Niveibacterium microcysteis: one gene and its partner. The protein of the gene in region 2 binds, or shares a complex with, the protein of the main gene of each other region. Links are inferred from orthologs where the notes say so. Each region holds a gene or a part of one and is shown on either strand. Other genes may lie near its edges. The genes, in order: mfd and uvrA.

The links.
Region 1: the proteins of uvrA (region 2) and mfd are in contact, whole or in part, in a crystal structure (PDB 4DFC), measured with the Escherichia coli proteins. The link is inferred for Niveibacterium microcysteis from one-to-one orthologs.

The regions. Positions count from the first base shown.
Region 1 is NZ_CP071060.1:2,475,996-2,480,177, reverse strand. What follows is about bases 52-4,010. They hold mfd (transcription-repair coupling factor), read right to left. Parts: upstream 3,687-4,010; coding sequence 252-3,686; downstream 52-251. Other genes in these bases: JY500_RS11155 (putative metalloprotease CJM1_0395 family protein), read right to left, coding at 3,771-4,010. Also shown: rhodoquinone biosynthesis methyltransferase RquA, read right to left, coding at 1-50; more of JY500_RS11155, read right to left, coding at 4,011-4,182. UniProt on the Escherichia coli protein: Couples transcription and DNA repair by recognizing RNA polymerase (RNAP) stalled at DNA lesions. Mediates ATP-dependent release of RNAP and its truncated transcript from the DNA, and recruitment of nucleotide excision repair machinery to the damaged site.
Region 2 is NZ_CP071060.1:4,522,847-4,526,460, reverse strand. Bases 190-3,580 are described here. They hold uvrA (excinuclease ABC subunit UvrA), read right to left. Parts: upstream 3,207-3,580; coding sequence 390-3,206; downstream 190-389. Other genes in these bases: JY500_RS20505 (transglutaminase-like domain-containing protein), read right to left, coding at 3,244-3,580; JY500_RS20515 (RtcB family protein), read right to left, coding at 190-387. In the rest of the region: more of JY500_RS20515, read right to left, coding at 1-189; more of JY500_RS20505, read right to left, coding at 3,581-3,614. UniProt on the Escherichia coli protein: The UvrABC repair system catalyzes the recognition and processing of DNA lesions. UvrA is an ATPase and a DNA-binding protein. A damage recognition complex composed of 2 UvrA and 2 UvrB subunits scans DNA for abnormalities.

The DNA of each region.
Region 1 (4,182 bases), 2.0 Mb from region 2 along the record:
GGCGCACGGGCGGCGGGAGCCCGTTGTGCTGCGATGGCTTCGTTGGTCATCGTTTTTGGCCGGGTGTTTTCGGGGAGTTCGCAGGTTAGCATCGCTCGCGGCCGCCACGCTTGCGCCATGGCAAAGGCACACCGGCACTGTTGCGGCGGGCGCGAACCAGGCTTTGCGAATACGCAAAGACGCAGGCCCGGAATCGGGGATCACGCGGCTGGAGACGCGCCACAGCCTAACGGCGAGGCGCCCCGTTGGGCTTATCCGCCCAGCGCCTTCAATACGTCGCGAATCCGCGCGACACGGTCTTTCAGCGTTTCGGACGCAATCGTGACGGTTAGCTTGTCCTGCCCGGCCAGCTTGTAGTGGCGATGCTTCTGGATCAACTGGATGATCCGGATCGGCTCGATCGGCGGGTTGGGTACAAATTGCAGATTGATGCGCGCTTCCGATGCGTCGATCTTGATGATGCCAAGCGGCCGCGCGGCGATACGCAGCCGGTGCGTGTCGAGCAGCGTCTGCGTCTGCGGTGGCATTTCGCCGAAGCGGTCGATCAGCTCTTCCTGGATTGCCTGCAGGTCGTCATTGCTATCGGCGTTAGCCATGCGCTTGTACAGTGTCAGGCGCTCGCCAATATCGCTGCAGTAATCGTTTGGCAGCAGGGCCGGCGCGTGCAGGTTGATCTCGGAGGTTACATCCAGCGGCTGCGCGAGATCCGGCTCCTTGCCCGACTGCAGATCGCGCACCGCACGCTTGAGCATTTCACTGTAGAGCGAGAAACCGATCTGCTGGATCTCGCCGCTCTGGTTCTCGCCCAGCACCTCGCCAGCGCCACGGATCTCGAGATCGTGCATCGCAAGGTAGAAGCCGGAGCCCAGCTCTTCCATCATCGAAATTGCTTCCAGCCGCTTCTGCGCCTGCGGTGTGGGCTTGGCGTGGGGGTCGGTCAGCAGGTAGGCGTAGGCCTGGTGGTGCGACCGCCCGACGCGACCACGCAGTTGGTGCAGCTGCGCGAGGCCAAAGCGATCGGCGCGATGGATGATGATGGTGTTGGCGGTCGGGATGTTGATGCCGGTTTCGATGATCGTCGTGCACAGCAGCAGGTTGGCGCGTTGCGTCGTGAAGTCGCGCATCACACGTTCAAGTTCGCGCTCCGGCAGCTGGCCGTGGCCCACCACGATGCGTGCTTCCGGCAGCATCTCGGTCAGCTGCTGGCGAACGTTCTCGATCGTCTCTACCTCGTTGTGCAGGAAGTACACCTGCCCGCCACGCTTGAACTCGCGCAGCACCGCCTCGCGTACCACGCCCTTTGAATGCTTCTGAACGAAGGTTTTGATCGCAAGCCGCTTCTGCGGTGCGGTCGCGATCACCGAAAACTCGCGCAGGCCTTCCATCGCCAGGCCCAGCGTGCGGGGGATCGGGGTGGCGGTCAGCGTGAGAATGTCGACTTCGGCACGCAGCGTCTTCAGCGCCTCTTTCTGACGCACGCCAAAGCGGTGCTCTTCGTCGATGATCACAAGCCCAAGGCGCTTGAATTCAACGTCCTTTTGCAGCAGGCGATGCGTGCCGATCAGGATGTCGACCTTGCCTTCCGAGAGCAACTTCAGGGCGTCCGCTTGTTCCTTTGCACTGCGGAAACGGGAGAGCTCGGCGATTTTAACAGGCCAGTCGGCGAACCGGTCGGCGAAGGTCTGGTAATGCTGTTCAGCCAGCAGCGTGGTCGGCGCCAACACCGCCACCTGCTTGCCGTCCGCGACCGCAATGAAAGCGGCACGCAGCGCAACCTCGGTCTTGCCGAAGCCGACGTCACCGCAGACAAGGCGGTCCATCGGGCGGCCCGAGCGCATGTCGGCGACCACCGCCTCGATGGCGGCGAGCTGGTCGGGCGTCTCCTCGAAGCCGAAGCCCTCGGCAAAGGCTTCCAGGTCGTGCTGCTTGAAGTCGAAGCGGTGGCCTTCGCGCGCCGCCCGCTTCGCATACAGGGCCAGCAGCTCCGCGGCAGTGTCGCGCACCTGCTGGGCGGCCTTGCGTTTGGCTTTCTCCCACTGGCCGCTGCCGAGGCGGTGCAGATCAACATTGTCCGGGTCTGCGCCGGCGTAGCGGCTGATCACATGCAGCTGCGAAACCGGTACGTAGAGCTTGTCGCCGCCGTTGTATTCGAGATCGAGGAATTCGGTTTCGCCCTCGCCGAGGTCGAGGTGAACGAGGCCCAGATAGCGGCCGATGCCGTGCGAGACATGCACCACCGGGTCGCCGATGCGCAGTTCGGACAGATCGCGCAGCCAGCCTTCCATCGTGGCGGCTTTGCGGTTGTCGCGCCGGGATCGGGTGCGCGCCTGCGTGGCGTAGAGCTCCGCCTCGGTGACAAGTGCGATATTCGCCTGCGGCAGAACAAAGCCACTCGCGATCGGACCGTGCAAAACCGCCAGCGGTGCATCGCCAGCGGCAAACGCAGCCAGATCGGCGGATGCGCTGGCGGCCACGCCGTACTCGCCGAAGTAGTCGACCAGCGTCTGTTGCCGGCCAGCCGATTCGGCCACGACGAGCACGCGTCCCGCGAAACCGCCGATGAAGCCCTTCAAGCGGTGCAAGGGGTCCGCAGCGCGCCGCTCGACCGCCAGTTCAGGCAGGGCTGCCGAGGCTTCGCCCGCGCCCTTGTCGCCAATGACGATGCGTGGCCGCTCGCCGGTGGCCACAAAGAACTGCTCGGCAGACAGGAACAGCTGTGCCGGGGGCAGCAGTGGCCGCGCCGGATCGCCGGCCATCAGCTTGTAGCGGCTGTTGGTCTCGCGCCAGAAGTCGTCAAACGCGGCGGGCACGTTGCCGTGCAGGGTCAGCGCTGCGTTTGCCGGAAGGTAGTCGAGCACCGTCGCGGTCTGCTCATAGAAGAGCGGCAGGTAGTACTCGATGCCGGCGGGTGCGAGGCCGTTGGAGACATCCTTGTAGATCGGGCTGCGCGACGGATCGCCCTCGAATACTTCGCGGAAGCGCGCGCGGAAGGCGGTTCGCCCCTTTTCGTCGAGCGGGAACTCGCGCGCCGGCAGCAGCCGGATCTCCTTGGTTGGGTACACCGTGCGTTGCGAATCCGGATCGAAGGTGCGGATCGTGTCCACATCCTCGTCGAATAGCTCGATCCGGAATGGCAGTTGCGAGCCCATCGGGAACAGATCGATCAGCCCGCCACGCACTGAGAATTCGCCCGGCCGCACCACCTGTGTCACGTGTTCGTAGCCGGCCACCACCATCTGCGCGCGCAACGCGTCGGTATCCAGCCGATCACCCTGCTTGATGAAGAAGGTATGCGCGGCGAGGAAGGAGGGTGGGCAGAGCCGGTAAAGCGCTGTCGACGCGGGCACCAGCGTGATGTCCGCATCGCCGCGCTGGATCGCGTAAAGCGTCGCCAGCCGTTCCGAAACGAGATCCTGATGTGGCGAGAAAGCGTCGTAGGGCAGCGTTTCCCAGTCCGGCAGCAGATGTACCCGCAAATTTGGTGCAAACCACGCAATCTCATCGCGCAGGCGTTGCGCGTCGAGCGGATTGGCGGTGATGACGGCCAGCGCCTGTTGGCCCGCCAGCTGTGCAAGCGCCAGCGCGTCGGCAGAGCCATGCAGGCGAGGCAGATCGATGCGGCGGCCGGCGGCCGGAATAGGACTGGCGTCGATCGCCTGCAGGCGAAGCGGGAGCGGCTGGGTCATGGGCGCGGGGGCATATGAGCGAGGCGCAGGATTATACGCGCCGTGCCCACTGGCGCCGCCGCGGCGGGCTACGCCCGGCGCGAATCAAGCGCGCGCGGCAATCAGGTTACCTGCGACAGCCGAAAAGGCCTCTTCCGCAGCCTGGTAGGCTTTGACCGCGCTGGCCGCAGCCGAACTGATGCCGGCTGCCTTGGTCTGGGACTCTTGCGTGTTCTGCGCCATCTCCGCCTGAGCTTTCGCTGCAAGGCGGCCCGCTTGGGCGGCGACGCTGTAATCCTGTGCCGATGGATCGGACGGCGCCATGGCTGCGTTGCGGATCTGCTCGGCCTTGCGCACGGTTTCTTGTGGCGTCCGCGCCTTCGACACGTCGATCGATACGTCACCACCCACCGCGTAGCGTTGGCCGTCGGGGCCTGTCTCGTACTTGAAATTGACGCCGCCGCGAATCAGGTTGCCGCCAGCGGCAACGTGCGCCTGCTCATGCGCACGAACTTCC
Region 2 (3,614 bases):
CACCGCCTTTGGCGGCGTCTCCCACGCTCCCGGATCGCGCCGGCCGGGCGCTCGCCCATGCGGCACGGCGCGCTCGATCGCGCTGCGCAGGCCGTGCAGACTCGTCGGCAGATCGGCGGCGGTGAGCGTGGTGCGTGCCGCCATCATGCCGCAGCCGATATCGACACCGACGGCCGCTGGAATGATCGCGCCGCGCGTCGGGATCACGCTGCCGATCGTTGAGCCCTTGCCCAGATGCACGTCCGGCATCACCGCGAGGTGGCGGAAGATGAAGGGCATCTTCGCGGTGTTCATCAGCTGCTTGCGCGCGTCGTCCTCGACCGGCACGCCGTCGGTCCACAGCTTGATCGGGCGGCCGTTGGCCACCTCAACGACCTGGTGCGTCACGTTCAGCTGAGCAGGCGTTTGAGGTACTTGCCGGTGTGGCTGATCGGGTGGGCGGCGACGGCTTCGGGCGGCCCGGCGACGAGGATGCGACCACCACCACCACCGCCTTCGGGGCCGAGATCGATCAGCCAGTCGGCGGTCTTGATCACGTCCAGGTTGTGTTCGATCACGACGATGGTGTTGCCGTGGTCGCGCAGGCGCGCGAGCACCTTCAGCAGCATCTCGATGTCCTGGAAGTGCAGGCCGGTGGTCGGTTCGTCGAGGATGTAGAGCGTGCGGCCGGTGTCGCGCTTCGACAGTTCCAGTGCGAGCTTCACGCGCTGCGCTTCGCCGCCTGAAAGGGTGGTGGCGCTCTGGCCGAGGCGGATGTAACCGAGGCCCACGTCGAGCAGGGTTTCGAGCTTGCGCGCGACGGTCGGCACCGCGTCGAAGAAGGCATGCGCTTCTTCGACCGTCATGTTCAGCACTTCGGCGATGGTCTTGCCGCGATAGCGGATCTCCAGCGTTTCGCGGTTGTAGCGCTGGCCGTGGCAGACGTCGCAGGGTACGAACACATCGGGCAGGAAGTGCATCTCCACCTTGATCATGCCGTCGCCCTGGCAGGCCTCGCAGCGCCCACCCTTCACATTGAAGGAGAAACGCCCCGGCCCGTAGCCGCGCTCACGCGATGCCGGCACGCCGGCGTACAGCTCGCGGATTGGCGTCAGCAGGCCGGTGTAGGTGGCGGGGTTGGAGCGCGGCGTGCGGCCGATCGGCGCCTGGTCGACGCTGATCACCTTGTCGAAGAATTCGAGGCCTTCGATGTCGTCGTATGGCGCGGGTTCCGCGACCGAGCCGTACAGATGGCGCGCGGCGATCGCGTAAAGCGTGTCGTTGATCAGCGTGCTCTTGCCGGAGCCGGAGACGCCGGTGATGCAGGTGAACAGCCCCACCGGCAGTTCCAGCGTCACGTGCTTGAGGTTGTTGCCGCGTGCCCCGCGCAGGTAAAGCTGGCGCTGCGGGTCGGGTGACTTTCGCTCGCCCGGCAACGCGATCTTGCGCCGGCCTGAGAGGAAGGCGCCGGTCGCCGAATCCGGGTGTGCCTCGACTTGCGCCGGCAGGCCGTGCGCGATCACCTGGCCGCCATGCTCACCCGCGCCGGGGCCCATGTCGACCACGTAGTCCGCAGCGCGGATCGCATCTTCGTCGTGCTCGACCACGATCACGGTGTTACCGAGATCGCGCAGCCGCGCCAGCGTGCCAAGCAGCCTGTCGTTATCGCGCTGGTGCAGGCCGATCGACGGCTCATCGAGCACGTACATCACGCCGGTGAGGCCGGAGCCGATCTGGCTCGCGAGCCGGATGCGCTGCGCTTCGCCGCCCGAGAGCGTATCGGCGCTGCGTTCAAGCATCAGGTAATCGAGGCCCACGTCGATCAGGAACTGCAGGCGCGCGGAGATCTCGTGCACGATCTTGTCGGCGATCTGCGCGCGATGGCCTTCGAGCTTGAGCGTGTCGAAGAAGTGCTTGCACTCGGCCAGCGCAAGGCGGCCGACCTGCGGCAGCGTGCGGTCGCCGATGAAAACGTGGCGCGCCTCTTCGCGCAGGCGCGTTCCTTCGCAGGTCGGGCAGGCCTGGTGGCTGCGGTACTTGGCCAGCTCTTCGCGCACTGCGATCGAGTCGGTCTCGCGATAGCGGCGCTCCAGGTTCGGCACGATGCCTTCGAAGCTGTGCTCCTTGGTGACGTTGCGACCGTTCTCGGACAGGTACTTGAAGGCGATCTTCGTCTTGCCCGAACCGTACAGCACGATCTGCTGCATCTCGGCAGGCAGTTCCTCGAAGGTGGCGTCGATGTCGAAGCCGTAGTGCGCCGCGAGGCTCTGCAGCATCTGGAAGTAGAACTGGTTGCGGCGATCCCAGCCGCGGATCGCGCCGCTGGCGAGCGACAGATGCGGAAAGGCGACGACGCGCGTCGGATCGAAGAACTCGACCGAGCCGAGACCATCGCACTTTGGGCAAGCGCCGACCGGGTTGTTGAAGGAGAACAACCGCGGTTCGAGTTCCGCGATCGCGTAGCTGCACACCGGGCAGGCGAAGCGCGCGGAGAACAGGTGCTCCTTGCCGTCATCCATCTCCACCGCCAGCGCGCGGCCTTCGGCGTGCGCCAGCGCGGTCTCGAAACTTTCGGCCAGGCGCTGGCGCGCATCGGCGCGCACCTTGAGGCGGTCTACGACGATGTCGATCGAATGCTTGCCGGTCTTTTCGAGTTTCGGCAGTGCATCGATCTCATGCAACGTGCCGTCGATGCGCAGGCGCACGAAGCCCTGTGCGCGCAGCTCGGCAAACATGTCTTCGAAGCTGCCCTTGCGCTCGGTCACCACCGGCGCGAGCACCATCACCTTGGTGTCCTCGGGCAGCGCGAGCACGGTGTCGACCATCTGCGACACGCTCTGTGCCGCGAGCGGCAACTTGTGCTCCGGGCAGTGCGGCTGGCCGGCGCGGGCGTACAGCAGGCGCAGGTAGTCGTGGATCTCGGTGACGGTGCCGACGGTCGAACGCGGGTTGTGGCTAGTCGCCTTCTGTTCGATCGAGATCGCTGGCGAAAGACCTTCGATCAGGTCGACGTCCGGCTTTTCCATTAGCTGCAGGAACTGCCGCGCGTACGCCGACAGCGATTCGACATAGCGGCGCTGCCCTTCGGCGTAGAGCGTGTCGAACGCGAGCGAGCTCTTGCCCGAGCCCGACAGGCCGGTGATCACCGTGAGCCGGTTGCGCGGGATGTCGAGCGAGATGTTCTTCAGGTTGTGCGTGCGCGCACCGCGGATCTTGATGTCGTCCATGAGCGTTCTTCGATTCCCTTGCCGCGCTTCGGCGCGTCTAGGTCGGGGCGCCGGCGGTTCGCAGCGGCGCCTCGATGTCGGGCAGGTTCAGGAACACCTGCTCGATGGTGGAATGGCGGGTCAATGCGTCGACCACGGCCTGCAGCGGTTCGGCGTACAGGCCTTCGATGTCTTGTTCGGCGCCGCCCCGGATCGGGAAGGCGAGGTGTTCGTGCGGCGGCGTGAAGCGGGCGTCTACGCCGGGCTTGTTGCCGCGGGCGTCGATGCGGTACCAGCCGTGGTCGGCCAGGTACACCGCGTTGAGCCCATGCAGGCAGTACGGCGCACCACCATCGCCAACCGGCAGGCGCTGGTAGCACAGCGCCGCGGGGATGCCGTTGGCGCGCAACAGGGCGGCCAGCAGATGGC